One region of the Bradyrhizobium sp. 142 genome, then DNA from elsewhere that is predicted to be linked to it. Evidence: predicted binding sites of a transcription regulator. Region 1 holds the regulator's gene; each other region holds the start of a gene.
What was found. The regulator PhoB, encoded in region 1, activates phosphate uptake and scavenging genes when phosphate is short. The targets are predictions, from matches to a motif close to TGTCATNNANCTGTCAT.
Positions count from the first base shown of each region.

Region 2: IVA82_RS22105 (DUF465 domain-containing protein) is a predicted target of PhoB. The motif match lies at 2,901-2,917, and genes of this name have one in related genera.
Region 3: IVA82_RS29715 (alkaline phosphatase D family protein) is a predicted target of PhoB. The motif match lies at 4,616-4,632, and genes of this name have one in related genera.
Region 4: phnF (phosphonate metabolism transcriptional regulator PhnF) is a predicted target of PhoB. The motif match lies at 2,452-2,468, and genes of this name have one in related genera.

Region 1 covers NZ_JADPKQ010000173.1:19,747-27,559, reverse strand. Annotated here, with positions in the region: gene IVA82_RS16295 (Hsp33 family molecular chaperone) at 1-533, opposite strand, end outside; gene argF (ornithine carbamoyltransferase) at 828-1,763, opposite strand; gene IVA82_RS16285 (aspartate aminotransferase family protein) at 1,763-2,971, opposite strand; gene IVA82_RS16280 (GcrA family cell cycle regulator) at 3,423-3,935, shown strand; gene phoB (phosphate regulon transcriptional regulator PhoB) at 4,230-4,937, opposite strand; gene phoU (phosphate signaling complex protein PhoU) at 4,961-5,677, opposite strand; gene pstB (phosphate ABC transporter ATP-binding protein PstB) at 5,689-6,510, opposite strand; gene pstA (phosphate ABC transporter permease PstA) at 6,507-7,352, opposite strand; gene pstC (phosphate ABC transporter permease subunit PstC) at 7,358-7,813, opposite strand, start outside.
Region 2 covers NZ_JADPKQ010000240.1:8,027-15,839, forward strand. Annotated here, with positions in the region: gene IVA82_RS22095 (EAL domain-containing protein) at 1-1,228, opposite strand, end outside; gene IVA82_RS22100 (NAD(P)/FAD-dependent oxidoreductase) at 1,431-2,534, shown strand; gene IVA82_RS22105 (DUF465 domain-containing protein) at 2,637-2,816, opposite strand; gene IVA82_RS22110 (DUF465 domain-containing protein) at 3,143-3,349, shown strand; gene IVA82_RS22115 (hypothetical protein) at 3,479-3,697, shown strand; gene IVA82_RS22120 (hypothetical protein) at 3,720-3,971, shown strand; gene IVA82_RS22125 (GGDEF domain-containing protein) at 4,080-4,781, opposite strand; gene purE (5-(carboxyamino)imidazole ribonucleotide mutase) at 4,924-5,412, shown strand; gene IVA82_RS22135 (5-(carboxyamino)imidazole ribonucleotide synthase) at 5,409-6,515, shown strand; gene aqpZ (aquaporin Z) at 6,553-7,275, opposite strand; gene rpsU (30S ribosomal protein S21) at 7,538-7,813, shown strand, end outside.
Region 3 covers NZ_JADPKQ010000322.1:110,912-118,724, forward strand. Annotated here, with positions in the region: gene IVA82_RS29695 (DUF3124 domain-containing protein) at 1-222, shown strand, start outside; gene IVA82_RS29700 (PLP-dependent aminotransferase family protein) at 274-1,509, shown strand; gene IVA82_RS29705 (helix-turn-helix domain-containing protein) at 1,521-1,784, opposite strand; gene IVA82_RS29710 (aldo/keto reductase) at 1,949-2,767, opposite strand; gene IVA82_RS29715 (alkaline phosphatase D family protein) at 2,953-4,527, opposite strand; gene IVA82_RS29720 (hypothetical protein) at 4,820-5,236, opposite strand; gene IVA82_RS29725 (nitronate monooxygenase family protein) at 5,345-6,346, opposite strand; gene IVA82_RS29730 (DHA2 family efflux MFS transporter permease subunit) at 6,511-7,813, opposite strand, start outside.
Region 4 covers NZ_JADPKQ010000367.1:9,883-17,695, forward strand. Annotated here, with positions in the region: gene IVA82_RS33700 (alpha-D-ribose 1-methylphosphonate 5-phosphate C-P-lyase PhnJ) at 1-202, opposite strand, end outside; partial or broken gene IVA82_RS33705 (carbon-phosphorus lyase complex subunit PhnI) at 199-1,313, opposite strand; gene phnH (phosphonate C-P lyase system protein PhnH) at 1,318-1,926, opposite strand; gene phnG (phosphonate C-P lyase system protein PhnG) at 1,931-2,395, opposite strand; gene phnF (phosphonate metabolism transcriptional regulator PhnF) at 2,503-3,234, shown strand; gene phnE (phosphonate ABC transporter, permease protein PhnE) at 3,434-4,282, opposite strand; gene phnE (phosphonate ABC transporter, permease protein PhnE) at 4,279-5,163, opposite strand; gene phnD (phosphonate ABC transporter substrate-binding protein) at 5,238-6,173, opposite strand; gene phnC (phosphonate ABC transporter ATP-binding protein) at 6,236-7,045, opposite strand; gene IVA82_RS33745 (chloramphenicol acetyltransferase) at 7,222-7,813, shown strand, end outside.

The DNA of each region.
Region 1 (7,813 bases):
CGGACGCGCGTCGGAATCTGCTCGGAACGCAGAAAATATTCGTGGGCGGCGTCTTCCAGGCTGCCACCGTCGAGCGCGACCAGGCCCTGGTAGCGGCTCATGTCGGGACCCTGGTCGACGGTCATGGCAAGATGGCCGCGCCCGAGCAGCGAGCCGGAGTCACGTGCATCGCCAAGGCGCGCGGCGTCATAGCGGGCATAGGCGCGCAAATGATCCGGCGCCTTATAATCCACCACCAGGAACGACACCGGGCCGTCGGTCTGGGCCTGCAGGATGAAGCGGCCCTCGAACTTCAGCGCTGAACCAAGCAGCGTCGTCAGCACGATGGCTTCGCCGAGCAGCTTGCCGACCGGGGCGGGATAGTCGTGCTTGGTGAGGATCTCATCGAGCGCCGAGCCGAGCCGCACCAGGCGCCCGCGCACGTCGAGTGCGTCGATCTCGTAGGGCAGCACGGCGTCATCGATCGGAACCGCCGATGGCGCGCGAACCGGGCCTTCGGGCCTGGTTTTCATGTCAGGGGATTGGGAAACCATGGCGCTCTATCTGGGGTCGGAAGAGGTGGATTGGAAGGGGGCAGTTGAGTAGCGTGTTCCGGATTCGAGTTGAGATCTACGAAGCAATTTCAAACTCGATGTCGTCCCGGACAAGCGCAAGCGCAGATCCGGGACCCATCGCCACAGGCTTGGGTTTGGCGAAGCACATCAGCCTTCTCCAGTCTGCCACAAGATAGATCACGCGGTATGGGTCCCGGATCGGCGCGCGCTTCTGGCGCGCTTGTCCGGGACGACGAGTGGCGTTTATGGCCGGCAAAAAACGCTAGCGCATACCTATTTCACCGCGTCGAAGCACCAGGCCAGGATGCCCTTCTGCGCGTGCAGGCGGTTTTCGGCCTCGTCGAACACGACCGATTGCGGGCCGTCGATCACCTCGTCAGTGACCTCCTCGCCGCGATGGGCGGGCAGACAGTGCATGAACAGCGCATCGGGCTTGGCCAGCGACATCAGCTTGGCGTTGACCTGATAGGGCTTGAGCACGTTGTGACGGTGCTCGCCTTCCTTGTCACCCATCGACACCCAGGTGTCGGTGACGACGCAATCGGCGCCGCGCACCGCGGCTTCCGCATCGGTACCGAGCATGATTGGGGCGCCGGTCGTCTTGATCCAGTCACGCATTGCCTTCTTCGGCGCGAGCTCCGGCGGCGTTGCCACATTGAGCTGGAACTTGAAACGCTCGGCGGCATGGGCCCAGGACGCCAGCACGTTGTTGTCGTCGCCGGTCCATGCCACCGTCTTGCCCTCGATCGGGCCGCGATGCTCCTCATATGTCATGAGGTCGGCCATCACCTGGCAGGGATGCGAGCGCCGCGTCAGGCCGTTGATGACGGGCACGGTCGCGTTGGCCGCAAGCTCGAGCAGCGCATCGTGGTTGAGGATGCGGATCATGATGGCGTCGACATAGCGCGACAACACGCGCGCGGTGTCGGCGATGGTCTCGCCCCGACCGAGCTGCATCTCGGCACCCGTGAGCATAATGGGCTCGCCGCCGAGCTGGCGCATGGCGACATCGAACGACACCCGCGTCCGCGTCGACGGGCGTTCGAAGATCATCGCCAGCGTCTTGCCTTCGAGCGGCTTGACCGGCTGATGCGCCTTCTGCTTCGCCTTCATCGCGGAGGAGGCGGCGAGCATGCTCTTGAGCTCCGATAGCGGCAGCTCGTCGATATCGAGGAAGTGCTTTGGGGTCTTGTTGGCCGTCTTGCTCATCAGCTTGCCGCCCGCTTGGTTTGGCCCGCCGAAATCGCGGCACAGGCGCGTTCGAGCCGGGCAACGCTGTCTTCGATCTCGACCTCGGTAACGATCAAAGGCGGCAGGAAACGCACGACATTATCGCCGGCGCCGACGGTCAGGAGCTTTTCATCGCGCAGCGCCGCAACCAGATCGCCGGATGGCACCACGGCCTTGATGCCGATCAGCAAGCCCTCGCCGCGGACTTCGCTGACGACGTCGCCATGGCGGTCGATCACGGACGCGAGCTTCTGCTTGAGCAGCAGCGACATCTTCTGCACATGATCGAAGAAGCCGGGATTGAGCATGACGTCGAGCACTGCATTGGCGGCGGAGACCGCGAGTGGATTGCCGCCGAAGGTCGAGCCGTGCGAGCCCGGGGTCATGCCGGACGCCGCTTCCGCGGTCGCCAGGCACGCGCCGATCGGGAAGCCGCCGCCGAGCGCTTTCGCCAACGACATCACGTCGGGCGTGACGCCGAGGCGACGATGGGCGAAGAGATCGCCGGTGCGGCCCATGCCGGTCTGCACCTCGTCGAACGCAAGCAACAGGCCGCGTTCGTCGCAAAGCTGGCGCAGCGCCCTGAGAAACGCCGGCGTGGCCGAACGCACACCACCCTCGCCCTGGATCGGCTCGATCAGGATGCCCGCGGTCTGCGGACCGATCGCCTTCTTGACGGCATCGAGGTCGCCATGCGGCACCTGGTCGAACCCCTCCATCGGCGGACCGAAGCCTTCGAGATATTTGGCCGAGCCGGTCGCAGCCAGCGTCGCAAGCGTGCGGCCGTGGAACGCGCCTTCAAACGTGATCATGCGGTAGCGGTCGGGATGGCCCTTTGCGGCGTGAAAGCGGCGCACGATCTTGATCACGCATTCCATTGCCTCGGCGCCGGAATTGCAGAAGAACACGAAGTCCGCGAAGCTCTCATTGCACAGACGTGCCGCCAGCCGCTCGCCGTCGGGGCTCTGGAACAGGTTCGACATGTGCCAGAGTTTCGTCGCCTGCTCCTGCAACGCCTTGACCAGCGCCGGATGGGCATGGCCGAGCGCATTCACAGCGACGCCGGAGGTGAAATCGAGGTAACGCTCGCCGTTGGTTGCGATCAGCCAGCAGCCTTCACCGCGCTCGAAACCAAGGTCGGCCCTGGCGAAAACGGGAAGCAGATGCGGCGCGGCGCTGTTGGTCATGACGGTCACTTGGATGTTGAGGCCGGCCTCAACGCGCTTACGCAGCGCACCATTGACCGGCCCGAAAAACGAAACGTGCCGCCTTTTAAGGGCGGCACGTAGTACTATCTTATGCTTGGTAAAACCGGTGTCAATGCCGCCCGGAAAGCCTCGCGAAACGCTGAATCCGTAGTCTTGCGGTGCCGATTTTGCGAGTTTTAGCCACGGAACATGTGGAAGCGAGTCGGCGGACTCTTGCGCGTGAGTCACGCCATATTGTAGCGTTTGGCTTGTCAGATACGACATCTCGTGCAGCGGTTCTGATCTCTAAGTCCTCATGTACCGGCGTAAACGTTCGGGCGCATCTGGTGCGCCCGGCGAGCCTTAAGGGATTCTGGCGGCACGGGTTTTTCAAAGCTTAGGCATTCGCTGTGAGCCGGTATGGCAGGCGCGCAGCGAGGGAAAGGGTGCAATGACGGTTTTGACCTGGTCGGATGATCGCGTCGAGCAGCTGAAGAAGCTCTGGGAGGCCGGACTTTCGGCCAGCCAGATCGCGGCGGAGCTCGGCAATGTGACCCGCAACGCCGTGATCGGAAAGGTGCACCGGCTCGGCCTGTCCGGCCGCGCCAAGAGCCCTTCATCCGCTGCTCCCCGGCCGCGCAAGGCGCGCCCGGCGCAGCACATGATGCGGGTGAACCGTCCGATCTCGCGCGGCAATACGGCGCTGGCGCAGGCCTTCGAGGTCGAGGTGGAGCCGGATCCGGTCACCTACGACAACGTGGTGCCGATGAGCCAGCGGCTGTCGTTGCTGGAATTGAACGAGGCGACCTGTCACTGGCCGGTCGGCGATCCCTCGAGCCCCGATTTCTTCTTCTGCGGCGGCAGGGCGCTGTCCGGCCTGCCCTATTGCGCCCAGCACTCGCGCGTCGCGTACCAGCCGGCGGCGGACCGCAGGCGTGCACCGTCCAAGCCCGGGCCGCGGTAAGCTGGCGGATTAGCTGACTGCAAGGATAGCGCCGTCACACGATGACCGCGCAAATCACTCAGTGTCTCCCGGACAAGCGCGCCTCAAGCGCGCGCAGATCCGGGATCCATGGCCACCGCAAGATGTGGTTACGGGGACTCGGAGTTACCTTTTTTGCGCAACAACCACTCCCTGTGGCTATGGGTCCGGGATCTGCGCTCCGCTCTGGACAACGCTGCGCGTTGCAAACGTTACGCTTGTCCGGGACGACGGCTGAGAGTGTAGCGGCAGCTCGCTAAATCAGCTCGCAAAGGCCTACGCCTGCTCCGCTTTCGCAAAACGATCGTCCAGTGCGTAACCGGCGCCGCGGACGGTGCGGATGGGGTCCTGCTCGCGGCCGAGATTGAGCAGCTTGCGAAGGCGGCCGATGTGCACGTCGACGGTACGCTCGTCGATATAGATGTCGCGGCCCCAGACGCTGTCGAGCAGCTGCTCGCGCGAGAACACCCGGCCGGGGTGCTCCAGGAAGAACTCCAGCAGACGATATTCGGTCGGACCAAGATCAATCGGACGGCCTGAGCGCGCGACGCGACGTTTGTCGCGATCGAGTTCGATGTCGCCAAAGGCGAGCACGGTGGCAAGCCGCTCCGGGCTTGCGCGCCTGAGCAGGCCCTTCACCCGCGCCAGGAGCTCCGGCACCGAGAACGGCTTGACGATGTAGTCGTCGGCGCCGGTCGCCAATCCCCGCACCCGCTCGCTCTCCTCGCCGCGGGCGGTGAGCATGATGATCGGGAGCTGCTTGGTCTCGGGCCGGGTGCGAAGCCGCCGGCACAGCTCGATGCCGGACAACCCCGGCAGCATCCAGTCGAGCACGATCAGGTCGGGGATATGCTCCTTGAGGCGGGTGTCGGCGTCGTCGCCGCGCATCACCGTCTCGACGTCATAGCCGTCGCCTTCGAGGTTGTAGCGGAGAAGCTCTGTCAGAGCTTCCTCGTCCTCAACCACCATAATGCGTGCGCCCATGGGCTCGTTGCTCCCTTGAGTCTTTAGGTATTCGGAACCGTGGTGGCGAAGGTCGTCATGTCGCCCTTCGGCCGCTTGTCGGTGATGGCCTGACCCTCGATCATGTAGAACACGGTCTCGGCAATGTTGGTGGCGTGGTCGCCGATGCGCTCGATGTTCTTGGCGCAGAACATCAGGTGGATGCAGAACGAGATGTTGCGTGGATCTTCCATCATGTAGGTGAGGAGTTCGCGGAACAGCGAGGTGCAGATGGCATCGACTTCCTCGTCGCCCTTCCACACCGCCATCGCCGCCGGCAGATCATGCGCGGCATAGGCGTCCAGCACCGATTTGACCTGCTGCTGCACGAGGTCGGTCATGTGTTCCAGGCCGCGGAACAGCTTCAGCGGATGGAAGTCCGTCTCCAGCGCCGCGACGCGCTTGCCCATGTTCTTGGCGAGGTCGCCAATGCGCTCGAGATCGGTCGCAACGCGCATGGCGCCGACGATCTCGCGCAGGTCAACCGCCATCGGCTGGCGGCGAGCGATGGTGAGCACCGCACGCTCCTCGATGCGCCTCTGGAGGATGTCGAGCTCGGCGTCGATGGTGACGACGCGCTGACCGAGCGCGACGTCGCGCCGGATCAGCGCATCGACGGACTCCACGATCATGCGCTCGGCAATCCCGCCCATCTCGGCGACCAGCCGGGTGAGCTCCTGGAGGTCGGTGTCGAACGCCTTTGCGGTATGTTCAGAAACCATGTCCCGTCTCCTCAGCCGAACCGGCCGGTGATGTAATCCTGCGTACGCCGATCGCTCGGTGACGTGAAGATCCTGCTGGTGTCGTCGAACTCGATCAATTCACCGAGATACATGAAGGCGGTCTTGTCGGAGACGCGGGCCGCCTGCTGCATGTTGTGGGTGACGATCGCGATCGTGTAGTTCTCGGAGAGCTCCTGGATCAGCTCCTCGACCTTGGCGGTCGAGATCGGGTCCAGCGCCGAGCAGGGCTCGTCGAACAGGATCACCTCGGGCCGCACCGCGACCGTGCGGGCGATGCAGAGGCGCTGCTGCTGGCCGCCGGAGAGCGACAGGCCCGAGGCGTTGAGCTTGTCCTTGACCTCGTTCCAGAGCGCGCCGCCGCGCAGCGCCTTCTCGACCCGGTCGTCCATCTCGGATTTCGAGATCCTCTCATAGAGGCGGATGCCGAAGGCGATGTTCTCGTAGATCGTCATTGGGAACGGCGTCGGCTTCTGGAACACCATGCCGACGCGTGCGCGCAGCAGGTTGAGGTCGAGCCGGGGATCGAGAATGTTGGTCTGGTCGAGCATGAGCTGTCCGGTGGCGCGCTGGCCGGGATACAGATCATACATCCGGTTGAAGATGCGCAGCAGGGTCGACTTGCCGCAGCCCGACGGGCCGATGAACGCCGTAACGCGGTTGGTGCCGAGCGTCAGGTCGATGTTCTTCAGCGCATGGTGCTCGCCGTAATAGAAGTTCAGCTTGCGCACCGTCACCTTGGGGGGCGCCTCGGGCAGCACCGGCGCCTGGGGCAGGCCGCCGGACGCGCTCATGGATACGGACAGATCACTCATTTTGCGGTCCTCTCGGCGCCAAGGATGCGCGCGCCAATATTCAGGGCAAGAACGGTCAGCGTGATGAGCAGCGCCCCACTCCAGGCCAGCTGCTTCCAGTAGGCATAGGGGCTCTGCACGAAGTTGTTGATGGTGACCGGCAGGTTGGCCATCGTCTTGTTCAGGCTCAGGCTGAAGAACTGGTTCGACAGCGCGGTGAACAGCAAAGGCGCGGTCTCGCCGGCGACGCGGGCGGTGGCCAGCAGCACGCCGGTGATGAGGCCCGAGCGCGCCGAGCGATAGGCGATGCGCTTGATCACCAGCGAACGCGGCAGGCCGAGCGCAGAGGCGGCCTCGCGCAGCGCATTCGGCACCAGCAGCAGCATATCCTCGGTCGTGCGCAGCACCACCGGAATCACGATCACGGCGAGCGCCAGCGCGCCCGCGATCGCCGAGAAGCCGCGCATCGGCACCACCACCGCGCCATAGATGAACAGCCCGATGATGATCGAGGGCGCGCTGAGCAGGATGTCGTTGATGAACCGGATCACCGACGTCAGCCGGTCGTTGCGGCCGTATTCGGCGAGATAGGTGCCGGCGAACATGCCGAGCGGCGCGCCGATGCCGACGCCGATCACGGTCATCATCAGCGAGCCGACGATGGCGTTGAGCAGGCCGCCCTCGGTCGAGCCAGGCGGCGGCGTATTCTCGGTGAAGAGCTGGACGTTGAGGCCGGCCAAACCATTGTAGAGCAGCGTGATCAGGATCAGGGCGAGCCAGGTGACGCCGAAGGCGGCGGCGGCGATGCAGAGACCGCGGATGACGAAGTCCTTGCGGCGGCGGCGTGAATAGATCGGGTTCATATGGCTTAGTTCCCCGCCTTCTTTTCCAGCCGCATCAGCATCAGCCGCGCCGCTGCGAGCACGAAGAACGTCAGCACGAACAGGAGGAGGCCGAGCAGGATCAGACCGGACTGATGCAGACCGTCGCTCTCGGCGAATTCGCTCGCGATCGCCGCCGAGATGGTGGTGCCCGGGGCGAAGATCGACGAGGAGATCCGGAACGAGTTGCCGATGATGAAGGTCACCGCCATGGTCTCGCCGAGCGCACGTCCCAGCGCCAGCATGATGCCGCCGATGACACCGACGCGGGTATAGGGGATGACCACGCTGCGGACGACCTCCCAGGTGGTGCAGCCAACACCGTAGGCAGCCTCTTTAAGGACCGGCGGGACCGTCTTGAATACGTCGACCGAGATCGAGGTGATGAAGGGCAGCACCATGATCGCGAGAATCAGTGCCGCATTGAACAGGCTGAGATAGGA
Region 2 (7,813 bases), on a different contig from region 1:
CGGTGATCATCCCGCGCTTCTTGATGGCAGCCTCGTCGCGCGCGATGATCAGCTTGGCTTCCTTGGGATTGAAGATATCGGCGGCGGTCAGGCCGGTGGCTTCTTCGCGCCTGCGGTTGAGGATCGTTTCGGCGCTGCGGTTGGCGAGCAGGTAGCGGCCGTCCTTGACCTCCTCCACGATCAGCGCCACCGGGATATTGTCAACCACGAGCTCGAGGAACTTCTTGGTGCTCTCCAGCTCCTGCGACAGCGAGCGCCGGTCGGTGATGTCCTCGAACACCAGCAGCAGGAATTCGGGCTGGTTGTTCTCGTTGCGGACCACGATCCGGATCGAGGCAACCATGCGCCGGGTCGCGCCGCGCTCGACCTCGAACTCATTGCGGAACTGACCGTCCGGCGCGTTGAGCGCCGCCTGGTCGGTCGCCTCGATGCTGGCCGCCGAGACCGGCGCGAACAACTCGCGCGCATTCTTGCCGGCGACATAGTCCCGCGAGAAGCCCCAGAACCGCTCATAGGCGCTGTTGGCAAAGATGTAGCGGCCGTCCTCGATGGTCTTTGCGGCAACGCAGGCCGGCACGTTGTCCAGCACCGTTTCCAGAAACTGCTTGGTAGACGCGAGCTGCCGCGACAGCCGGCGCTGCTCGCTGACGTCGAGATGTGTCGCCACCGAGCCGCCGTTGGGCAGCACGAAATATTTCACCAGGATGGCCCGCCCGTCCGGCAGTTCGGTGATCAGGCCGTTCAGGCTTGCCGCCTTCTCGTAGAACTCGTCGTCGGAGACACCAAGGACGCCGCGGTCGCGCCGCAGCTTGAGCAGGTCGTGGCCGTCCATGTTGGCCCAAAGATCCGACCGCGACAGGCCGTAGATCTCAAGATAGCGGTCGTTGCAGAAGATGATGCGCCGCTGCGCATCCGTCATCACCACGCCCTGGTTCAAACTGTTCATGGCGGAGGAGACGAAGGCGTTGCGCCGCAATTGCGACCGCTTGGCCCGGCCCACCGCGGAATGGATCCACAGCGCGATCGCCGCCAGCAGCGAGCAGACCGCGATTACTCCGATCAAGGCTTCCCAGACCAGACTGGGCTCAAGCCTACCGAGATGGCTCACCGGAGCAAGCTCTTCGAGCAGAGAAGAGGCGCGCGCCGGCGCGACCGCGCTGGCCAGGCACACGAGGGCCTGCACAGCAATCGGAAGCGTGCTGCCCACGTGCCAGTTCTTCTCAGCCATCAGCCACCCGCGATTTCAGCACGGGATTGTCTGGCTTCACGGGTTTGGATCGAGTAAACGCCTGTACGCGCAACAGAAAAATGTAACATCAAATACGACAATTGCCCTGACATGATAAATGCCTCGTTAACGGAAAACGGCGTTGGCGGCCGCCTTCGGGCTCCGATGCCATCGACGGTTCCAGCGGACATCTCGTACAACCATGGATAGGGTCGACTGCGTCGTCATCGGAGCCGGCGTGATCGGGCTCGCTGTGGCGCGAAAGCTGGCGCAGGCAGGCCGCGAGGTGATCGTGCTCGAGGTGGCCGAAGCCATCGGCACCGTCACCTCCTCGCGCAACAGCGAAGTGATCCACGCCGGCATCTACTACCGCGCCGGAAGCTGGATGGCGCGCATGTGCGTCAGCGGCAAGCACGCCCTCTACCGCTACTGCGCCGAGCGCGGGATCCCCCACAGGAATTGCGGCAAGCTGATCGTCGCCACCAGTGCAAGGGAAACCGAGAAGCTGCAATCGATCAAGACGCATGCCGAGGCCAATGGCGTACTCGACATGCAGCTGCTCTCCGGCGAGGCCGCGCGCGCGCTGGAGCCGGCGCTTGCCTGCGACGCCGCGCTGCTCTCGCCTTCAACGGGCATCATCGACAGCCACGCCTACATGCTATCGCTGCGCGGCGAGGCCGAGGCGGCGGGCGCAGCCTTTGCGTTTCGCACGCCGATGATCCGCGCCAAGGCGACGGGCGGCGTCATCGAGATCGACGCCGGCGGCGAATCGCCGATGACGCTGCAATGCGGCCTGCTCGTCAACGCCGCAGGTCTCTCGGCGACGACGGTGGCGCGCAACATCGACGGCATGCCGCTGGACCGGATTCCGCCGGCCTACCTCGCCAAGGGAAATTACTTCAGCTGCAACGCCAAGGCGCCGTTCTCGCGCCTGATCTATCCGGTACCCGAACCGGGCGGGCTCGGTGTGCATCTGACGCTGGACCTGGCAGGCCAGGCGCGTTTCGGCCCGGACGTCGAATGGATCGAGACGATCGACTACGCGGTCGATCCCTCGCGCGCCGAGCGCTTCTATCCGGCGATCCGCAAATACTGGCCGACGCTGCCCGATGGCGCGCTGCTGCCGAGCTATTCGGGCATTCGTCCGAAGATTGTGCCGCCGGCCGTCGCCACGCAGGATTTCCTGATGCAGGGCCCGCGCGATCATGGGGTCGAAGGCCTGATCAATCTGTTCGGCATCGAATCGCCGGGGCTGACGTCATCGCTCGCAATCGCGGATCACGTCGCCGAGTTCGCGGGACTCTAGCGCAAACAAGTCTATACGACGCAGCCTTACGCAGGGACGAGCGCAAAAGCTCTCATCCCTGCGTGAAAGGGTAGGATCAACTCTACGCTGTTACGGGGGTCACTAGTGAAGCGTTTCGTTCTGCTTCAATCGCTCGATCTGGTCCTTGACCATCAGCTTCCGGCGCTTCAACTCAACAATTCGCAGGTCGTCTGTTGAAAGGTGCACGAGAGCTTCGTGCAATTCGTTTTCGAGAGTTTTATGCTTCCGTTCCAATTCAACCAGATGTGCCTGAATTGTCATTCGAAACCTCCTCGGTAGGGGCAACCTTGGATTCGATCCGGACGAGCAAGTGTACATCACCGATTCGTTCTGTCGATGGGTATCCATCATCGCAGTGTCATTTTTGAAAATTCATATGTAACGAAGCGTGAGTAAGGGAACCGCGGCGGAAAAATCCGTGATATCAATGCGTCTGCGCGGCGCCGTTGCGATCCAGGGAAATAACTTGCGGTAGATCCGTAAGCCACGATCCGAGATCGCTTGCGGTCACGCGGCGCAAGGACGATAATTTCCACAGGGCATCCACAGCCTTAATCTCAGCCTATCGGTTTTCGGCCACCGCAGACATGACCCATGAAGACGAGCGCGAGCTCGAAGCCGAGCTCGCCCGGTTGCAGCAGGAACACCGAGATCTCGATGCGGCGATCGATGCACTGCATCAATCGCCTGCCCCTGACCTATTGCGGTTACAGCGATTGAAGAAACGCAAGCTGCTGTTGCGAGATCGCATCGCGTTCATCGAAGACCAGATCACGCCCGACATCATCGCCTGATCCACAGCCATCGTTCCGGGGGCGCTTCGCAGCATTTGAATCCGCTTGACTCGAAAAGAACAAAAAAGGAACATTTACAGACCCTGATGCCCCAGAAAACCGCCCAGCAAACGCCCAAGGACAACGCGCATGTCGGCAACCGCCCTTTTCGACAACAGCCATTACGAACAAGCCTGCGATCAGGCGATCGCGATGTGCGACGGCAATCTGCGCAGCACCATCAAGGCGCTGATCATGGCCAACGAATATCTGGAGGCCGAACTCGAGGAGTTGCAGGCGGCGATCTCGGCCGGCTGCATTCCGGAGACTTCACGCAGCAAGATGCGGAGCAAGAGCAGCGCCGCCTGAGTTCACCCCCTGGAGCAACGCCATGTCGGACGTGACCTATTACGTTGCAATGCCCTTTTTGATGGATGCCGACGGATCGCCGGTCGCGGGTGCGGCTGAGGAATGTCAATCCTCGGCCGCAGCGCTGCGGCGCGCCGAGATCCTGGCGCGCGGTGCCGGCCACATCGGCGCAGTCGCATTCAGCCGCAGCGGCAATCCCATGACCGGCGAATTCGGTGACGCAACGCTGTTGCGCAAATTCGGCAACGTGCCGCAAGATCTCGCCACGCTTTGATTCATTTTGTTCGAGCATGATCTCCGCGCAAACGCGTTCCGCGTTTGTCGCGAGGGAAAACCGCTGCACACTTTGCGCTAACGCGGCCCTTCGGGTCCGGATCATGCTCTAGTTGCCGACGAGCCTGACGTGCGGCTCATGCCGCCGGTGCGCCTTGCGGACATACATGGCGGCGTCGGCCTGCTCCAGCGCACGAGCCGCATCGGATTGCGGGCCGAGCAACGCGACGCCGGCGGAAGCGCCCGCAGTCACGCGCTGTCCGCGAAAGACAAAGGACAATTCGTCGACGGCCTGCTCGAAAATCGCGGCCTTCGCCTTGGCATCGGTCTCGCTGAGATTCCACAACAGCAGCGCGAACTCGTCGCCGCCGAGCCGGCCGACCACGTCCGACGCGCGGATCTGCCGCTTCAGTGCTCCCGCAATCGCCTTGAGCACCTCATCGCCGGCGGCGTGGCCGAAGGAATCGTTGACCGGCTTCAGCCGATCCACGTCGAGCACGATCAGCGCCCCGCTAGCGCGATAACGTTTCATGTAGGCAATGGCGCGGTTGAGCTCGCGTTCGAAGCCGCGCCGGTTCGGGATGTCGAGCAGGAAATCGGTATCGGCGGCCGCCTCGAGTTCCGCGACCCGCAGCATTGCCGCCTTGAGCTTGCTCCGCAGGTTGCGGATAGCAGCCTTGGCGCCGTCATCGGCCGACGCGAAGCGACGGGCCGGCCCGGCGGAACGCCTGGGTGCAGTCCTGGATCGGTTCGCGCTGGTCTTGCGGCCCTTTTTGGCCTTCGCAGCGCTTGCCCTTTTCGGTTTCTTCATGGGCATCCTGCTCAATGAAGGCTTGCGGGGATTCACCAAGACAGGATAGTGCATTCCCTTCTCCTTGCCACCGCCTTGCGATCCGCCGGCCGGAACCGTTAATCTGGCCTATGTTTCCGTTTTCCCGAGCACAATTGACGTCATGACCGCGCCGATCGCCATTATCATGGGAAGCCAGTCGGACTGGGAGACAATGCGGCATGCAGCCGACACGCTTGCAGCGCTCGGCATCGCCGCCGACTCCCGCATCGTCTCGGCCCACCGGACCCCCGATCGGCTGTTCGCTTTCGCCAAGGGCGCCAAGGCGGCGGGTTACAAGGTCATCATTGCCGGCGCCGGCGGCGCCGCGCATCTGCCCGGCATGGCTGCAGCGCTGACGGAACTCCCCGTCTTCGGCGTTCCCATCGAATCCAGGACCCTCAAGGGCCTGGATTCGCTGTACTCGATCGTCCAGATGCCCGCCGGCGTCCCGGTCGGCACCCTCGCCATCGGCAAGGCGGGCGCGATCAACGCGGCGCTGCTCGCCGCAAGCGTGCTGGCACTGTCCGACCCGGCCCTGTCCGATCGCCTTGCAGCCTGGCGCAAGGCGCAGACCGAGGCGGTTGCCGAACGCCCGGAGGACAGGGCGTGACGGACACCAGACCGGTGAAGCTGAAGCCCGGCGACACCATCGGAATCCTCGGCGGCGGACAGCTCGGCCGGATGCTGGCAATGTCGGCGGCACGGCTCGGCCTGCGCTGCCAGGTGTTCTCACCCGACCCGGATTCGCCGGCCTTCGACGTCGTGCTGAACGCAACCTGCGCCGAATATGCCGATGTCGAGGCGCTGGAGATGTTCGCCAACGACGTCGACGTCATCACCTACGAGTTCGAGAACGTGCCGGCGGCCGCCGCGATGGTGCTGGATGCGCGCCGCCCGGTTCTGCCCAACCGCAAGGTCCTCGAGACCACCCAGGACCGGCTCGCCGAGAAGGATTTCGTGACGCGGCTCGGCATCGGCACCGCTGCTTATGCCGACGTCACGTCCGTCGCTTCGTTACGCGAGGCAATCGTCCGGATCGGACTCCCGGCCGTGCTGAAGACCCGCCGCTTTGGCTACGATGGCAAAGGCCAGGCCATCATCCGCCAGGGCGACGACATCGCCAGGATCTGGACCAGCCTCGGTACCAAGCAGGCCATCCTGGAAGCCTTCGTGCCGTTCGAGCGCGAGATTTCTGTGATTGCCGCGCGCTCGGCCGCGGGCCAGGTCGAGTGTTTCGACGTCACCGAGAACGAGCATCGCGACCACATCCTGAAAGTGTCGCGGGCGCCCGCGTCGATTCCGGATCCGCTGGCGGAGGAAGCCCGCAGCATCGCAGGTAAAATCGCAAACGCACTGGACTATGTCGGCGTGCTCGCCGTCGAGATGTTCGTTCTCGCCAATGGCACCGGACCGAAGGTGCTGGTCAACGAGATCGCCCCGCGCGTGCACAATTCCGGACACTGGACGCTGGACGGCGCGTCTGTCTCCCAGTTCGAGCAGCACATCCGTGCCATTGCCGGCTGGCCGCTCGGCAGGCCTGTGCGCCACGGCGAGGTTGTCACCATGACCAATCTGATCGGCGACGAGATCAACGATTACGAGAGATGGCTGACCGCCCCGGGCGCGACCGTCCACATCTACGGCAAGGGCGCGCCGCGCCCCGGCCGCAAGATGGGCCACGTCACCGAAGTCAAGCCGGCAACGGGCAAGTAACGGGACCGCGGCGATTGCCTGCGATCCCGCTCTCCGATCACGCCGTCTTCGCGCCCGCGACGACGCCGGTGGGCTCTTCGCTCAGCCAGCGATAGATCACGCCGCCCAGCGCGCCACCGATCAGCGGTGCGACCCAGAACAGCCAGAGCTGAGCCAGCGCCCAGCCGCCGACAAACAGGGCCGGTCCCGTGCTGCGCGCCGGGTTTACCGACGTGTTGGTGACGGGAATGCTGACGAGATGGATCATCACCAGCGCGAGCCCGATCGCGAGTGGCGCAAAACCGGCGGGCGCGCGGCCATGAGTCGCGCCCATGATGACGAACAGGAACATCATGGTCATCACCACCTCGGTGATGAAGCACACGATCATGCTGTATTGACCGGGTGAATGCGCGTCGTAGCCGTTCGATGCGAAGCCCTTGGTGACGTCGAACCCGGGAGCCCCGCTTGCGATGACGTAGAGCAGCCACGCGGCCACGATCGCGCCAGCCACCTGCGCAATCACGTAGGGCAGGATCTGCCCAGTTGGAAAGCGTCCGCCAGCTGCAAGGCCGACCGTGACGGCCGGGTTGAGATGGCAGCCCGAGATATGGCCGATCGCATAGGCCATGGTAACGACGCTCAGGCCGAACGCGAGGGACACGCCGACCAAGCCGATGCCGACCTGCGGAAGGGCGGCCGCGATCACGGCGCTGCCGCAGCCTGCGAATGTGAGCCAGAAGGTACCGATGGCCTCGGCGGCACATTTCTTCATGTCCATGTGACGTCTCCCCAAATTTCCAGATTTTCCGGATCAACTTCCGGAAAACGGCCCGCCTTTTGGCACCAAATCACCCAAAATGCGACCGCAAGGCGGAGTTTTCGCCCCATTTAATGGCATAACTTGGCCCGATAGACCGCTTCGCAGGTGGACATGTCAGGTTTTGTCTGATACATCCGCGCCCTCAAGGTTAAGGGCTTGCGCTTTGCCATCCCCTTAGACTTACCAGAATTCAAATCCGATCCACCAAAGAGGATGCCGCGTGCAGGTTCTCGTCCGCGATAACAATGTCGACCAAGCTCTCAAGGCGCTGAAGAAGAAGATGCAGCGCGAGGGCATTTTCCGCGAGATGAAGCTCCGCGGTCACTACGAAAAGCCCTCCGAGAAGAAGGCCCGCGAAAAGGCCGAAGCCGTGCGCCGCGCGCGCAAGCTCGCCCGCAAGAAGCTGCAGCGTGAAGGCCTGTTGCCGATGAAGCCGAAGCCGGTGTTCGGCGCGGGTCCCGGCGGCGATCGTGGTGCTGCCGGCGGCCGTAGTGGC
Region 3 (7,813 bases), on a different contig from region 1:
CTGAAAGCGCCGGTGGCGCTGAAGCCGCTCGCCACCATCTCCGTCTTCATTCCGACCGACGACGTGCGCGGCGGGACCGGGGCCAATTTCATCGTCGACTGGGCTGCCACGGGCGAGATCGCCGAACCGGCGGTCGAAGCCTTGATGGTTGGCGGTGTCGCCAATGCGCATTACGCTTTCATCAGCCAGGGACGTCCGACCCGGACGGCCGGCAAGAAGTAAGGCAGGCCGGGGCAACCGGCCGCTCAATAAGAACAGAACGAGGAACGCCCCATGATGTCCAGCTTCGACTTCGCGCCCCTGTTTCCTGCAGGGCTGCCGGCCCCGACTGCGCGCTGGACCGGTCTTGCCAAATACAGCTTCGTCGGCGGCAACAACGATTCCGAGCAGGTCCCGCTCGACGAGCTGGTCGAGGCTGCCAATGCTGTGCTGCGGCGCGAGGGCCGAAACCTCGCGACTTACGGGCTGGCACACGGCCCCCAAGGCTATCTGCCCTTACGCGAATTCCTGGTGACGAAACTCAAGCGCGACGCCGGCATCATGTGCACGGTCGACGATCTCCTGATCGTGTCCGGCTCGTTGCAGGCGCTCGACCTCGTCAACCACACGCTGCTGGCGCGCGGAGACACCGTGATTGTCGAGCAGGACAGCTACCAGGGCTCGCTGAGCCGCCTGGCGCGGCTCGGCGTCAACGTGGTCGGCATTCCCCTCGACGCGGATGGTATGCGCATGGACCTGTTGGCCGCGACGCTGACTGACCTGAAGAACCGCGGCATCCAGCCGAAATACATTTACACCATCCCGACGGTGCAGAATCCGACCGGCAGCGTCATGCCGGAAAGCCGGCGTGCCGAGCTATTGCGGCTGTCGGCCGACTATGGCGTGCCGATCTTCGAGGATGATTGCTATGCCGATCTCGTATGGTCGGGACAACGTCCGCCGGCGATCCATGCGATGAGCCCTAACGGCGGCGTGATCCATATCGGGTCGTTCTCCAAATCGATCGCACCGGCGCTACGCGTCGGTTTCATCGTGGCGCCCTGGGATGTGATGTCGCGCATGCTGTCCCTGAAGACGGATGCCGGCTCCGGCGCGCTGGAGCAGATGGTGCTTGCCGAATATTGCAAGCCGCATTTTTCGACCCACGTGCCGGCACTGACGAAGACGCTACGCACCAAGCTTGATACGCTGATGGAGGCCTTGAACGAGCAGTTCGGGACCGCCGCCGAGTTCGAGGAGCCAAAGGGCGGCATCTTCCTCTGGGTGAAGCTGCCCGACCAGGTCGATACGCTCAAGCTGTACGAGGCCGCGCTTGCCGCTGGCGTCTCGATCAATCCGGGGCCGGAATGGTCGACCAACAGGAAGCATTCCAGCTCACGGCTCAGGCTGTGCTTTGCGAGCCCGACGCATCAGCAGATCCGCGAGGGCGTCGCCGTGCTGGCCGAAGTCTGTCGCAGGGAGTTCGCCGTGCCGGCCCGCAGCGCCAACGTGGAGAAGGCGCGGGCCTGATGTCAGGCGGCCTACCGCTGGCTACGGTGGATCGCGGAGGCGAGCCGCAGCAGCAGAACGATCGAGACGTTACCCTTGCCGGCCTCGATCTGGGCGATGTAGCGCTCCGAAATTCCGGACCCGCGGGCGAGCTCCCGGCGCGACAGCTCGCAGCGCATGCGCGATAACCGCAGCCGCTCGCCGAGCTCCGCCAGAAACGCGGTTTCGGAATAAGGCGGCACGGCGCAGCTTCCCGGCAGCACCTCGCCGGCGAAATCCATCACTTCGTTCAGCATTGGCCCATCCAATTTCGCCCTTCGGAAGTCCCATTCTATCCGGGAAGCGGCCGGCCTCATTGACGCGGATCAAATTCGCGCGCGAATGGCGCCTGCCGTGGACGCAAACATGGAAATGGCCTCTCGCGGGGCCATTTCTTTGCGCTCACGAAGCGCTTTTTTGGTCAGTCCCACGCCGGCGCGAAGCCCGGATTGACGCAGCGCCTGTCCTTCGGCAGCGCGGCGATCTTGTTGCGGTCGGCCTCGTCGAGCCTGATCTTCAGCGCATCGAGATTGGCCTTTTGGCTTTCGCGGCGTGACGCCTTCGGGATCGCGGCAACGCCATCCTGGTCGAGCAGCCATTTCAGCGCGACCTGCGCGGCGGTCACATCGTGCTTGGCTCCGATCTCGCCCAGCACCGGATCCGAAGCGACGCGGCCCTGTGCCAGCGGGCAATAGGCGACCAGCGGGATGGACTTGGCGGCGAGATAGGCCAAAACCTTCGATTGGTCGAGCATGGCGTGATATTCGATCTGGTTGCAGGCGATCGGCGCCTTGATGTCGTCGACCACGATTTTGAGCAACGCTGTGGTGAAATTGGCAACGCCGATCGCCCGCGTGCGGCCCTCCTCCTTCAGCTTCATCAGGGTCTCGAACACCGCGCCCCAGTTCGCGGCTTTTGACGGCCAGTGCACGAGATAGAGGTCGACATGATCGAGCCTGAGCTTGTTCAGGCTGGCATCGAAGGCACGGCGGATCGCGTCCGGCGCCAAATTCTCGTGCCAGACTTTTGTCGTTACATGCAGCTCGCCTCGCGCCACCCCGGCGGCGGCAAGCGCGGCACCGATCGGCTCCTCGTTGGAGTACATCTCGGCAGTGTCGATGTGGCGATAGCCGAGCGACAGCGCGCTCTCCACCGCGGCGCGGCAGGCATCGCCCTGCATGCGAAAGGTGCCGAGCCCGAGCTTGGGCATGCTGATGCCCTGTGTCTTCAGATTGTCCATTGGATCAACTCCTGACGAATTCCAGCCCGCCCGGTGCGTGCGGCGAGACCACGGGAACGGGCTCTTCGGTGATGAAAAAGAGGTGGCGGGAATAGGCATCATACCGCGTGGCAGCGCGGCGGCCAATCAAGATCGGGTTAGGTGCTTCCTCACCGTCATACCCGGCGGAGCGAGTTACCCGTGCCTCACGAATGCTGCGCCACCACAGCCGGACGCGCCTGCGGCTGCGGTACGATCTCGACCGACCAGAGATCGCGGTTGTCGACGTCCTTCAGCGTCACCGTCATGACGCCGGTCGCGCCGTCGATGTCGACCTTGCCGAAGAACTGCAAGCCGAAGCACGGCGCGAGGTTCTCGCCCTGCGCTTCACTGCATCCGTTCTGATACATCGCGACCGGACCGAAGGTGTCGTCGAGCTCGCCCGGCCCCCAAGTGCCGGCATGCAGCGGGCCGGAGACGAACTCCCAGAACGGATCGAAATCCTGGAATTGGGCTTTGTTCGGATCGTAATAGTGCGCGGCAGTGTAGTGCATGTCAGCCGTGAACCAGACGACGTTGCGGACGCCTGCGCGCTTGATCGATGCCAGCAGATCCGCGATCTCATGCTCGCGCCGGTCGGGCGCCCCGTCGCCGAGCGCGACCGCATCGAGACTGATCAGGCCGATCGGCAAATCGGCCGCGATCACCTTCCAGGTCGCGCGCGAGGCGGCGAGCTCGCGCTTCAGCCAGGCCAGTTGCTCGGCGCCCAAAATCCAGCCGCGATGGTCGTCGCCTTTGTTCCAGCTGTCATCGCGAAAGCTGCGCATGTCGATCATGAAGACGTCGAGCAGCGGGCCGTAGCCGATCTTGCGATAGACCCGACCCTTCCGCGCGCCGATGTCGCGGATCGGCATGAAGTCGAAGAAGGCGCGGCGCGCCCGCGCGACCAGGCGCGGCGTGCCGTCGTCCTCAAAGCCGGCGTCGTCGTAGCTGCCGGCCGGCGACCAATCGTTGGTGACCTCGTGATCGTCCCACTGCGCGAACATCGGCACTTGCGCGTGGAAGGCGCGGAAATTCTCATCGAGATGGTTGTATTTGTAGTTGCCGCGGAATTGCGCCACCGTGTACGCGACTTTCGATTTTTCCTCGGTCACGACATTGCGCCAAGTCTCGCCGTTCGGGAGCTTCTGTTCAGCGGGAATCGTGCAGTCGGCGTAAATGTGATCGCCGGAGTGGATGAAGAAGTCCGGGCGGTTATCGAGCATGGTGCGATAGCTGCGATAGCCGCCGCGCGAGACGTCGATGCCCCAGCCCTGCCCCGCGGTGTCGCCGGACCAGACGAAAGAGATCGACTGCCCCGCGGCCGGCGCGGTACGGAAATGGCCGACGCGACTTTCGCCGGCAATGCCGGTCGCGATGTCGTCGAACCGCACGCGATAGAAGATATCCTGGCCGGCCGGCAGATCGTTCAATAGCAGTTTTGAGGCGAAGTCGGCCTCCGGCGTCGCATCACCCGACGCTGACGCGATGATTGTCCTGAAGCTTTCGACGGTCGCGCACTCCACCTGCATCCGCGCGGCCCGGTCGGCGCGGGCCCAGACGATTGCAGAGCCGTCAGAGACATCGCCGGACTGGATGCCGCCCGCGATCTGCGGGCGGTCGGCGGCGCGGCTGATGGACGGACTTGCGAGCGTGCCCAGCGAGGCGACGGCGAGGCTGGAGGTGGAGCGGACCAAAAACTGCCGCCGGGTCCATGCGCGCTGCGCGCGGAGCGTTGCCATTCAGGAGACCTTCGTCGAATCGTGACGGAAGGTGCCTGCGCTCCTTGACTCCCAGCTTACGGTTTGTTGACTCCACGCCTACGGTTTTGCGACGCGTAGATGACGGGCTGAGCTGAGGCGATGGTCTACTCCCTCGCCCCGCTTGCATGGAGAGGGTTGGGGTGAGGGAGAGTCTCCGCAAGGGAGGTGACAGACGGACTCGTGGAGAGTCCCCCTCACCCGGCTTGCGTCTTCAATGCAATCCGATCTCTCCCCGCAAGCGGGGCGAGGTGAACCATCAGCAACGGTTCGCTCAGCGCCAGTTGCAGATGCCGCCGGACCGGCACGGCCAGGTCTGGATGCGGGTATCCCTTGCCTGCGCATCCAGCGGATTGGCGTGGCGACGTGCGAGCTTGGTGCGGGCCGCGCCGCGCGGCTGCGAGGGCTTGGCGTGCGCGACCTTCGGCTCCGGTACGTGCACGCGTTCGGCGACAACCTTCTTCGGTACGTCCATCGGTTCGATGCGCGCTTGCGCGTCATTGCCGCCGCGCGCTTCGAGGGCGAGCGGCGCGAACCGCGTCTCGGGCCCGAGCCGCTTCGGCGACAGCACCGCCTTGGAGAGATCAAGGCCGAGATATTCGTCAGGCTTGTAGTCGTCAGCGCGCGCGACGCCGCCCGCTGCGAGTATGAGGGCAACGGCAACAGCAAAATGAACGCTCTTCAGGACCACGGACGCCTCCTGAAATTGATTATGAAAGAGGTAATTTACCCCTATTTAGGAGGCGCCGCGCGCAATTCCAGCGGGCCAGTGCCGCCGTGGTTAAGAAGTTTGACGGTTTCAGGCGACCTTTCGCGCCGCACCCGTCCCGTCCAAGAACCCCATCAGGCGGCTGCGGATGATGGTTTCGGCCTCATCCATGATGCGATCGACGAGTTCCTTGCAGGAAGGGATGTCGTGGATCAGACCCGCGACCATGCCACAGCTCCAGGCCCCGGCATCCATCTGTCCTTCCAGCATGATTTTGGGATAGACGCCGGCGACCTGATCGTGGATGTCGTCGATCGTGAGCTTGGCGCCCTTCTCGCGCTCGATCTCGAGCAGGCGATCGACATTGGCGTTCTTGAGCACACGTTCGGTGTTGCGCAAGCTGCGCATGATCAGCCTTGTGTCGAGCTCGGTCGCCGCGACCAGCGCGTTCTTCACGTTCTGATGCACCGGCGCTTCCTTGGTGGCGATGAAGCGCGTGCCCATGTTCATGCCGGCCGCGCCCAGCGACAGTGCCGCGACGAGGCTGCGCCCGTCGGCCATGCCGCCGGAGGCAATGAACGGGATCTTCAATTCCTCGGCCGCGCGCGGCAGCAGGATCATGTTGGGGATGTCGTCTTCGCCGGGATGACCGCCGCACTCGAAACCGTCGACGCTGACGGCGTCGCAGCCGATCCGCTCGGCCTTCAGCGAATGGCGTACCGAGGTGCACTTGTGGATCACCTTGATGCCTGCCGCCTTCAGGGCCGGCATATAAGCTTCCGGGCTGCGGCCCGCGGTTTCCACGGCCTTGACGCCGCCTTCGACGATCGCCGCGATGTATTCCGGATAGGGCGGCGCGGAGAAGGCCGGCAGAAAGGTGAGGTTCACGCCGAACGGCTTGTCGGTCATGTCGCGGCAGCGCGCGATCTCCTTGGCCAGCAGCTCCGGCGTCCTCTGCGTGAGGCCGGTGATGATGCCGAGCCCGCCGGCGTTGGAGACGGCGGCGGCCAGGTCGGCAAAGCCGACGAAATGCATACCGCCCTGGATGATGGGGTGCTCGATGCCGAACAGTTCGGTGATCGCAGTCTTCACGCAGGGCCCTCCCGGAGCTTTGGTTCGCGTTGGGATCAGTCTAGCCAGACTTTTGCGCCGCGGTCACCACCTCTCTCGGAACGGCCCGATCTCCATCTCCACGGTCCAGGCGCTCCTCGACTACCGATAGAGCTCCCAATACGGGTCCGTCACCGACGGAGACATCAATGGCGGCGCGCTGGCGCGCGCAAATCGATCGGCCGGATGACCGCGGCAATCGGGATCAACAACGCCGCAATAACGGCAAGCGTCCAGAACACGTCGATATAAGCAAGAAGATCGATCTGCCGCTGGAGGGTCTGGCCGATCCAGGCGATCGCCTGCGAGGCAGCATCCGTTGCGTTCGAGCCTTGGGCCTGGAAGAAGCGCGTCATGGCGTCGATGGTTTGCTGATAGCCGAGATCGGACGGCGCGGCGTGCTCGATCAGGCGGCTCTGATGGAATTGCTGGCGCTGCGCCAAGAGCGTTTGCGCCAGCGCCACGCCCATCGAGCCACCGATGTTGCGGGCGACATTGATCAGGGCGGAGGCCTGGTTGGTCTTCTCGGGTGGCAAGCCGTCATAGGATGCCGTTGTCACCGGAAGGAATAGGAAGGGAAGAGCGACCGCGAGATAGATTCGCGCCAGCGCGGCGTAGCCGTAGGTGATGTCCCCGGTAAGCCCGGTCAGATGCCACATCGAAAGTGCGGCAGTCGCAGCGCCGAACATGATCAGATATTTCGGCTGCACTATCGTGACCAGTCGTCCCGCCGCCGGCATCAACATCATCGTCACGACGCCGCTCGGCGACAGCACCAGTCCCGCGAGCATGGCGGTATAGCCCAGCTCCGTCTGCAAAAGCTGGGGCAATAGCTGCGTTGTTGAGATCAGCACGGCAAATGTGCCAAGCATGACCAGGAAACAGGACCCGAACTGGCGCCTGCCGAGCAGGCGAATGTCGACGATGGGATCATCCCGCATCAACTCCCACGGGATCAATGCGAGCAGGCAGAAGGCGGCAAGCAGTGCAAAGGACAGGATCATGTTCGATCCGAACCAATCATTGCGCTGGCCTTCGTCAAGGACGAATTCGAGCGAGCCGAGCCCAATCGCGACCAGCAGGAAGCCGATGTAGTCGACGCGCAGGCCTTTGCTCAGCAGCTCCGCCCTCTCCTCTTCCGCGCCCGACGGCTCCTTGACCAGCGTGCCGACCAGGAACAGCGAGATCAGACCCATCGGCACGTTGATCAGGAACACCCAGTGCCAGGAGTAGGTGTCGGTAATCCAGCCGCCGAGCGTCGGGCCAATCACTGGGGCGACCACGACTGCGACGCCATAGATCGCAAACGCTTGGCCGCGTTTTTGCGGCGGAAAAGAATCAGCGAGGATTGCTTGCTCGCTGGTCGCCATGCCACCGCCGCCCAGCCCCTGCAGAATCCGGAACAACACAAGCGCCTGCAAACTCCAGGCGAGGCCGCACAACAGCGAG
Region 4 (7,813 bases), on a different contig from region 1:
TCACCTTCAGCACGTCCTTGGGCCCAAGGATCGCGGCGGTCACCTGCACGCCACCGGTGCCCCAGCCATATGGCATCGGCATCTCGCGGCTGGCGAACGGCACCTGATAGCCCGGAATCGAGATCGCCTTCAGGATGGCGCGACGGATCATTCGTTTCGTTTGCTCGTCGAGATAGGCGAAATTGTAGGCGGGCGCGTTCATTCCGCGGCCTCCTTCATGGCATCAGCGCGTTGGCCTCGGCAAACGCTTCAGCAAATTCCTGGCGCAGCTTGCGCAACAGGCCGAGCTCGGACTGGAAGTCGACGTAATGCGGCAGCTTCAGATGCTCGACGAAGCCGGTCGCTTGGACGTTGTCGGAATGCGACATCACGAACTCCTCGTCCTGCGCGGGCGCTGTGGCCTCCTCGCCGAGTTCGCGGGCGCGCAGCGCGCGGTCGACCAGCGCCATCGACATGGTCTTGCGCTCGCTCTGGCCGAAGGCGAGGCCATAGCCGCGGGTGAAGCAAGGCGCTTCCGTCGCCGATCCCTTGAACTGGTTGACCATCTGGCATTCCGTGAGCTCGATGGAGCCGAGCGGCACGGCGAAGCCGGCGTCCTCGGCGAAGAATTCGACCTCGACCTCGCCGAAGCGGATTTCGCCGGCGAAGGGATGGTTGCGGCCGTAGCCGCGCTGGGTGGAATAACCCATCGCCAGCAAGAATCCTTCGTCGCCGCGCGCCAGATTTTGCAGGCGCAGGTCGCGGTCCGCTGGGAAGTTCAGCGGCTCGCGGGTGAGATCGCCGACGCTGGCGCCGTCCTCTGCCTGCGGCGAGGGCTCGATCAGTCCGTCTCGGCCCAGAATATCCGTCACGCGCGGCGTCGGTGCCGTTGCGGCTTCGGCCGTCGCCGGCACTTCGGGCACGAACCCCTCAGCGAGCGCCGGATCGAGCAGGCGATGCGTGTAGTCGAAGGTCGGCCCGAGGATCTGGCCGCCGGGAATGTCCTTGAAGGTCGACGATACCCGCCGCTGCACCCGCATCGCGCCGGTATCGACCGGCTCGCTCGCGCCGAAGCGCGGCAGCGTGGCGCGGAAGGCGCGGACCAGGAAGATCGCCTCGATCAGATCGCCGCGAGCCTGCTTGATCGCGAGCGCTGCAAGCTCGCGATCGTAGAGCGAACCCTCGCTCATGACGCGGTCTACGGCGAGGCCGAGCTGCTCCGAGATCTGGTCGAGCGTGACCTCCGGAACGTTTTGGTCGCCGCGCCGCGCATTTGCCAGCAGGCGATGGGCGTGCTCGATGGCGCGTTCGCCGCCTTTGACTGCGACATACATGTGATTAGCTTTCCTTGTTCGCGACACGCGCGGTGCGCGGAATCGCAACCACCGCGTCATCGGCCACCAGCACCACGTCGATGCCGCGCGGAAACAGCGCCTCGTTGACACGCAGCCGCTCGAACAGATCGGCCGGCCGGATCGCCGCCTGAAGCGTCGCGACGCCATTGATGCCCGGGCCACGCAACTCGAAGCCGCGTCCGGCAGCCAGGCTATCGACCTGGACGATCAATGTGGTCGAACGGTCCGGATATTCATTGCTGCCGAGCGCGAAGCGTTCGAGCGCCGGAAGCGTGGCGCCGTCGCTGATCAGCGCAAAGCTCGCGATCGAGCAGTCCTGCACGACCGGCGTGCCGGTGTGGAACTTCAGCCATTTCACCACGTCGGAGCTTTCCATCATCCGCGCGTCGAGCCAGATCGGCGTATCGTGATCGAACAGCGTGAGCGCGATCGCAGCCGTGCCGCGCATCATCGCAGCGGGCGCCCCTGCCATCGGCACGATGCGCTGGACCGAGCCCGGCCGCGCCATCGCGTCCATGACCGAGCGAAAAGTCGATTGCGCCGATAGCACCTTGTCGACGAAACCCGGCGGCAATTCCGCAATCGTGGTCATGGCCTCAACCCTCACCGCGCACCATGGTGTAGAAATCAACCTTCGTCGCGGCGGTCTCAGCCGCCGCCTGCTTGCGCCGAATCATAAGCTGCTCGCGCAACGGCGCGATAACATCCCGCTCGACCGACGCGCAAAAATCCCGCGACTGCACCAGCGCATCGCACAGCGCGATCAGCCGCGCCTTCTCACTATTCCGCCCGAGCGTGTAGCCGAAGCCGACCTCGCCGCTCGCAAGCCGCACCGCGGCGCGCGACACCGTCGCCTCACCCAGGTTGAACGGGGCGCCGTCGCCGCCGACCCGGCCGCGTAGCATCACCAGGCCGTTTTCGGGCTCGCGCAGATCCTGATGGCCCGGTAGCGCGAGAGTGCGGAGGCGAGCGGCGATCTCGCCCGCCTCCGCGTGCGCCAGCACGGCCATGACGGCCTTGCGCTGGGCTTGATGATTGTTGTGCTGGGTCACCGCGTCCATCGACCTTGCCGCATTTAAGTTGTCTATGATAATAGACAACTTCATACGGAAGCGCCATGACTGTTTCGTGACAAAGCTGTGATTTCTGGGCTAGGCTGACCAGCGATATGAGCATGCAGGACACCTCTTCTTCCGGCGTCGCGTTGTGGCGTCTGGTCGCCGACGGCATCGAGCGCGGCATCGCCGACGGCCGCTTTGCCGCCGGTGAAAAGCTGCCGGGCGAGGTAGAGATCGCCGAAACCTATCGCGTGAACCGCCACACCGTGCGGCGCGCGCTGGCTGCGCTTGCCGAGCGCGGCCTGGTGCGCGCCGAGCGCGGCAGCGGAACTTATGTCGAGGCGCAGCGCCTCGCCTATCCGCTACGCTCGCGCACGCGCTTCTCCGAGATCGTCGGCGCCGGCGGCCGCGAGCCGCGCGGCCAGCTGATCGAGGCCTCCGAAGACGTCGCGACCCGCGAGGTTGCGCGAGAACTCGGCTTGAAGACCGGTGCGCCGCTGGTCCGGATCGAGGCGATACGCCTCGCCGACCGCACGCCGATCTGCGTCTCCACCACATGGCTGTCGGCGGAATTGTTTCCCGGCGCAGGAGCTGTGTTCGCAGCGACTCGTTCGATGACAAAACTGCTCGCGCATTACGGTGTCCGCGACTACCGCCGCGGCGCGACCCGGATCACCGCCGGCATCGTCGACGCAACCGACGCCACGCGCCTCGATCTCCCGCTAGGACGGCCGATCCTGGTGGTTGACGCGACCGACCACGATCTCGAAGGCAAGCCGCTGGTGACCAAGCATTCCCGCTTTGCGGCAGAGCGGGTCGAGTTTCTGGTGGAGAACGGGTGAGCTGGCTGCCACGCGGGCGGTCCACCTCTCCCCTTGTGGGAGAGGTCGGATCGCATCGTAAGATGCGATCCGGGTGAGGGGTCTCTCTCCGCGAGCGCAATTCTCATTTGAATTCGAAGAGACAACCCCTCATCCGGCGCTTCGCGCCACCTTCTCCCACAAGGGGAGGAGGGAAGAAGGACTGTGGTCGGCGAAGAATCTACGCCACCGCTCTTCGCCCGATGATGGCAAAGCGCAGCTTGCCCGAGATGAAATCGATCGCGGCGACTGCGACCAGGATCATCAGGATCAGGAACGACACCCTCTGCCATTCCAGCACGCGGATCTGCTCGGCGAGTTGGAGGCCGATGCCGCCGGCGCCGACGATGCCGATGATGGTGGCCGAGCGCGTGTTGGATTCGATGAAATAGAGCACCTGGCCTGCGATCACGGGCAGAACCTGCGGCAGCAGGCCGAAACGGATCTCGTGCAGCGCGCTGCCGCCGGAGGCGCGGATGCCCTCGACCTGTTTCTGGTCGGCGCCCTCGATCGCCTCCGAGAACAGTTTGCCGAACGAGCCGAAATCCGACACCGCGATTGCGAGCACGCCGGCGAACGGGCCGAGCCCGACCACATTGATCCACACCAGCGCCCAGATCAGCGTGTCGACGCCGCGGATCGAATCGAGAAAGCGGCGGACGGGGAAACGCAGGATCTTTGACCGCACCACGTTGCGCGCGGCGAGCAGGCTGACCGGAAGCGCGAACAATGCCGCCAGCGTCGTGCCCAGCAGCGCGATCGACAGCGTCTCGCCCAGCGCCTTCAGATAGATCGGCAGCGAGGAGCCGGGATCCGGCGGAATCATCATCAGGCTGATCCAGCCGAGCTGGCTGAGGCCTGAAAAGAAGCGCGACGGCGAGAAATCGAGATCGACGAAGCCATACACCAGGATCGCGAGTGCTGCGACGATCATCGCAGGCGTCGCGAGCCGCGCCGAGGCCGGCCGGTCGAACACATCGGGATAGCGCGCGCGAAGCTGCGCGGTGTCGACTCGCTGCGGCTTGGTCACGTCCGCGCCTCCTTGCCGAACAGGCGACCGCGCAGCCAACCGGTGGCGATGTCGATGATGAAAACCGTGACGATGATGGTGAGCAGGATCGCGCTGACGTCCGAATAATAGAACTTGCGGATGGCGACGACGAGTTCCTGGCCGATACCGCCGGCACCGACAAAACCCATCACGGAGGCTTCGCGGACGTTGATCTCGAAGCGCAGCAGCGCGTAGCTGGCATAGCCGGCCGTGACCTGCGGCAGGACGGCGAAGCGCATGCAAGCGAGCCAGCTCGCGCCGGTCGAGCGGATACCTTCGACCGGCTTCATGTCGGCATTCTCGACAATCTCCGAGAACAGCTTTCCAAGCGCGCCGGTGGAGTGGATCGCGATTGCAAGCACGCCCGCCATCGGGCCGAGGCCGAAGGCGATCACGAAGATCAGCGCGAAGACGATGCCGGGGACGGTGCGGGCGAATTCAAGCAGGCGCCGCACCACGAAACGCAGCCAGGGTGCGGGCAAGGTATTCTCCGCCGCGAAGAAGTTGAGGGCAAAGGCCAAGGTCGCGCCGATCAGTGTGCCGACATAGCTGATGAGCAGGGTCTCGCCCAGCATCTTCAGCCATTTGCGCCAGCCCCACAGCCATTCGCCGACATCGGTCCAGACGCGCTGACCGCTGTCGAGCGTGAAGATGCGGTCGAAATAGCTGAGGAAGTTGCCGAAATAGGTGAAGAGGGTGCGCAGGTTCACTTCTGCGCCGACCGCGGCGAGAACCAGGGCGGCGGCGAACAGCGCCACTCCAAGTAACAGACGCCAGCGCCTGCGCGCGACCGCCCGACTGTAGGCGGCATTGAGCGTCGTCAGCTGCTGCTCTGGGAGGATCGAAACGGCGATCGTCATGGATTGAAAAGGTGCTCGTCGAAAGAGAAAGAGCCGGGTCCATCGACCCGGCTCCAGTGCTATCGTCCCGAAACTCAGGACGCCTTCTTCTTACGGAGCGCATCGACGAACTTGATCAGTTCGATCGTGCCATCCCAATCCTTGGTGGTGGCGGGATGAAAACCCTTCTTCTGGCCGTCGGAGAGGCGGTCGAATGCGGCCTTGTCCTTGGCCGGCGCGTCGAAGAACGCCTTGGCGATTGCCACCTTGGCCTCTTCCGGCAGGTCGGAGTTGTAGGCATAGGGGCCGTTGATTATCGGCGCCGACTTGTGGATGATGCGGAAGTCGTCCTTCTTCATCGCAGAGCCGTCGGCATTCTTCAGCATGCCCTTGGTCAGCATCTGCGCCAGCGTGGAATCGTCGTCGCTGGTCCACTGGTTGGTGGCAACGTCGACCGTGCCCTGCGCCAGCGCCAGGATCGCGTTCTCGTGGCTGCCGGTGAAGACGACCTTGCCGAAATAGCTGTCGGCATCCGCGATGCCCATCTTGTCGAGCTCGAAGCGCGGCACGTTGTTGCCGGAGGTCGAGTTCGGATCGACCAGGCCGAGGTTCTTGCCCTTGAGCTGATCCACGCTCTTGTAGGCGCTGCTGGCCTTGACGAAGAACACCGAGTAGTAGCCGGTCGAGCCGTCGGCGTTGATGTCGTTGGCGAAGGCGTCGGTCTTGACGCCGGTCAGGCGGGCGCGCGCAAACGAGGCAGAGCCGTAGCTCGCGATGTGGATGTTGCCGGCACGCTGGCCTTCGATGACAGCGGCGTAGTCGTTGGCGATGCGTAGCGTGACCTTCACGCCGAGCTGCTTGGACAGATAGTTCACGAATGGCGCCCAGCGCTCGGTAACGCCGGAAGCATTTTCAGCCGGCACGACGGCGAAAGTCAGCTCGGGATATTTGGCTTTCCAGTCGTCGGCGGAGGCTGAAGTCGTGAGGACCAGCGCAGCGGCGCCGGCAAGAATGAGTCTGCGAGTGATCATGAAACTCTCTTCATCGGTTGGAGTCGGTTGACGCAAAACGGGTAAGTACTGGTGTGCGCAGCTCAGGCAGCGGCTGCCGTTCCAAGCGCGGGAATGTCCTCGGGCGCCGGCACGGGCGCCCCGCCCATGACGTCGGCGGCTTCGAGGTCGTAAAGTTCGCGCGCGACATGCTCGGTCAGCGCGGCGGGCGCGCCGTCGAACACCACGCGGCCCTGCGCCATGCCGATCAGGCGATCGCAATAGCTGCGCGCCAGATCGAGCGAATGCAGATTGCAGAGCACGGTGATGCCGAAGTGCTTGTTGATGCGCAAAAGCGCATCCATCACGATCTTGGTGTTGCGCGGATCGAGCGAGGCGATCGGCTCGTCGGCCAGGATGATGTCGGGCTGCTGCACCAGCGCGCGGGCGATCGCCACGCGCTGCTGCTGGCCGCCCGAGAGCTGGTCGGCGCGCTGGGCCGCGAGCGAGGCGATATCGAACTGTTCGAGCGCCGACATCGCCAGCGCCTTGTCCTGCTCCGGCCAGGTCTGCGTGAGCGAGCGCCAGGCCGGCATCGTTGCCAGACGTCCCATCAGGACATTGGTCAGGACGTCGAGCCGGCCGACCAGGTTGAACTGCTGGAAGATCATCGCCGACCGGGCGCGCCACTGCCGCAGCTCCTTGCCGCGCAGCGCTGTCACGTCGACGCCGTCGAACAGGATGCGGCCCTGTGTCGGCGTCACGAGGCGGTTGATGGTCCGCAGCAGCGTCGACTTGCCGGCGCCGGAGCGTCCGATCACACCGACGAAGCCGCCCGGAGAAATTTGAAATGAAGCGTCGTCCACGGCGGCTTTGACGCCGAAGCGACACGTCAGACCTTCCACCACCAGCATGCAGGGCTCCAGAGTAGCTGGCTGCCACCGCTAACGCCGGTGCTTGACACTTGTGTGACACCGACGCTGCGGTGCGGCGATGCTACACAGCTTCATCCCCTGTCATCAGCGCGTCATGACATTGTCACCAAGCCACTCGAAGAGGAACGTCCCGCCTCCTGCAGTCCGGATCCACCATGGCAGCCAAATCGCTATCGGTCCAACCGACCATCGATTCCACAGCGAAGCTGCACGAGACCAGACTCGGCGCCTATACCGAGGTCGGCGCGCGCACCATTCTGCATGAAGTCTCGATGGGCGATTACTCCTATGTCGTGAACGACGCCCAGATCACCTACACCACCATCGGAAAGTTCTGCTCGATCGCGGCGATGACGCGCATCAATCCCGGCAATCATCCGATGCACCGCGCCACGCAGGCGCATTTCATCTATCGTTCGAGCGCCTATTTCGAAGGCGAGAGCGATGATTCCGAATTCTTCGACTGGCGGCGCCAGCATCACGTCCATATCGGCCACGACGTCTGGATCGGTCATGGCGCGATCGTGCTGCCGGGCCGCAACATCGGCACCGGCGCGGTGATCGCGGCCGGCGCCATCGTCACCAAGGACGTGCCGGCCTACAGCATCGTCGCCGGCAATCCGGCGCGCATCGTGCGGCGCCGGTTCTCGGAGGACGTCGCGGGGCGGCTCGCCAGACTCGCCTGGTGGGATTGGGATCACGACAAATTGCGTGAGGCCCTGCCCGATTTCCGCAAGCTCGGGATTG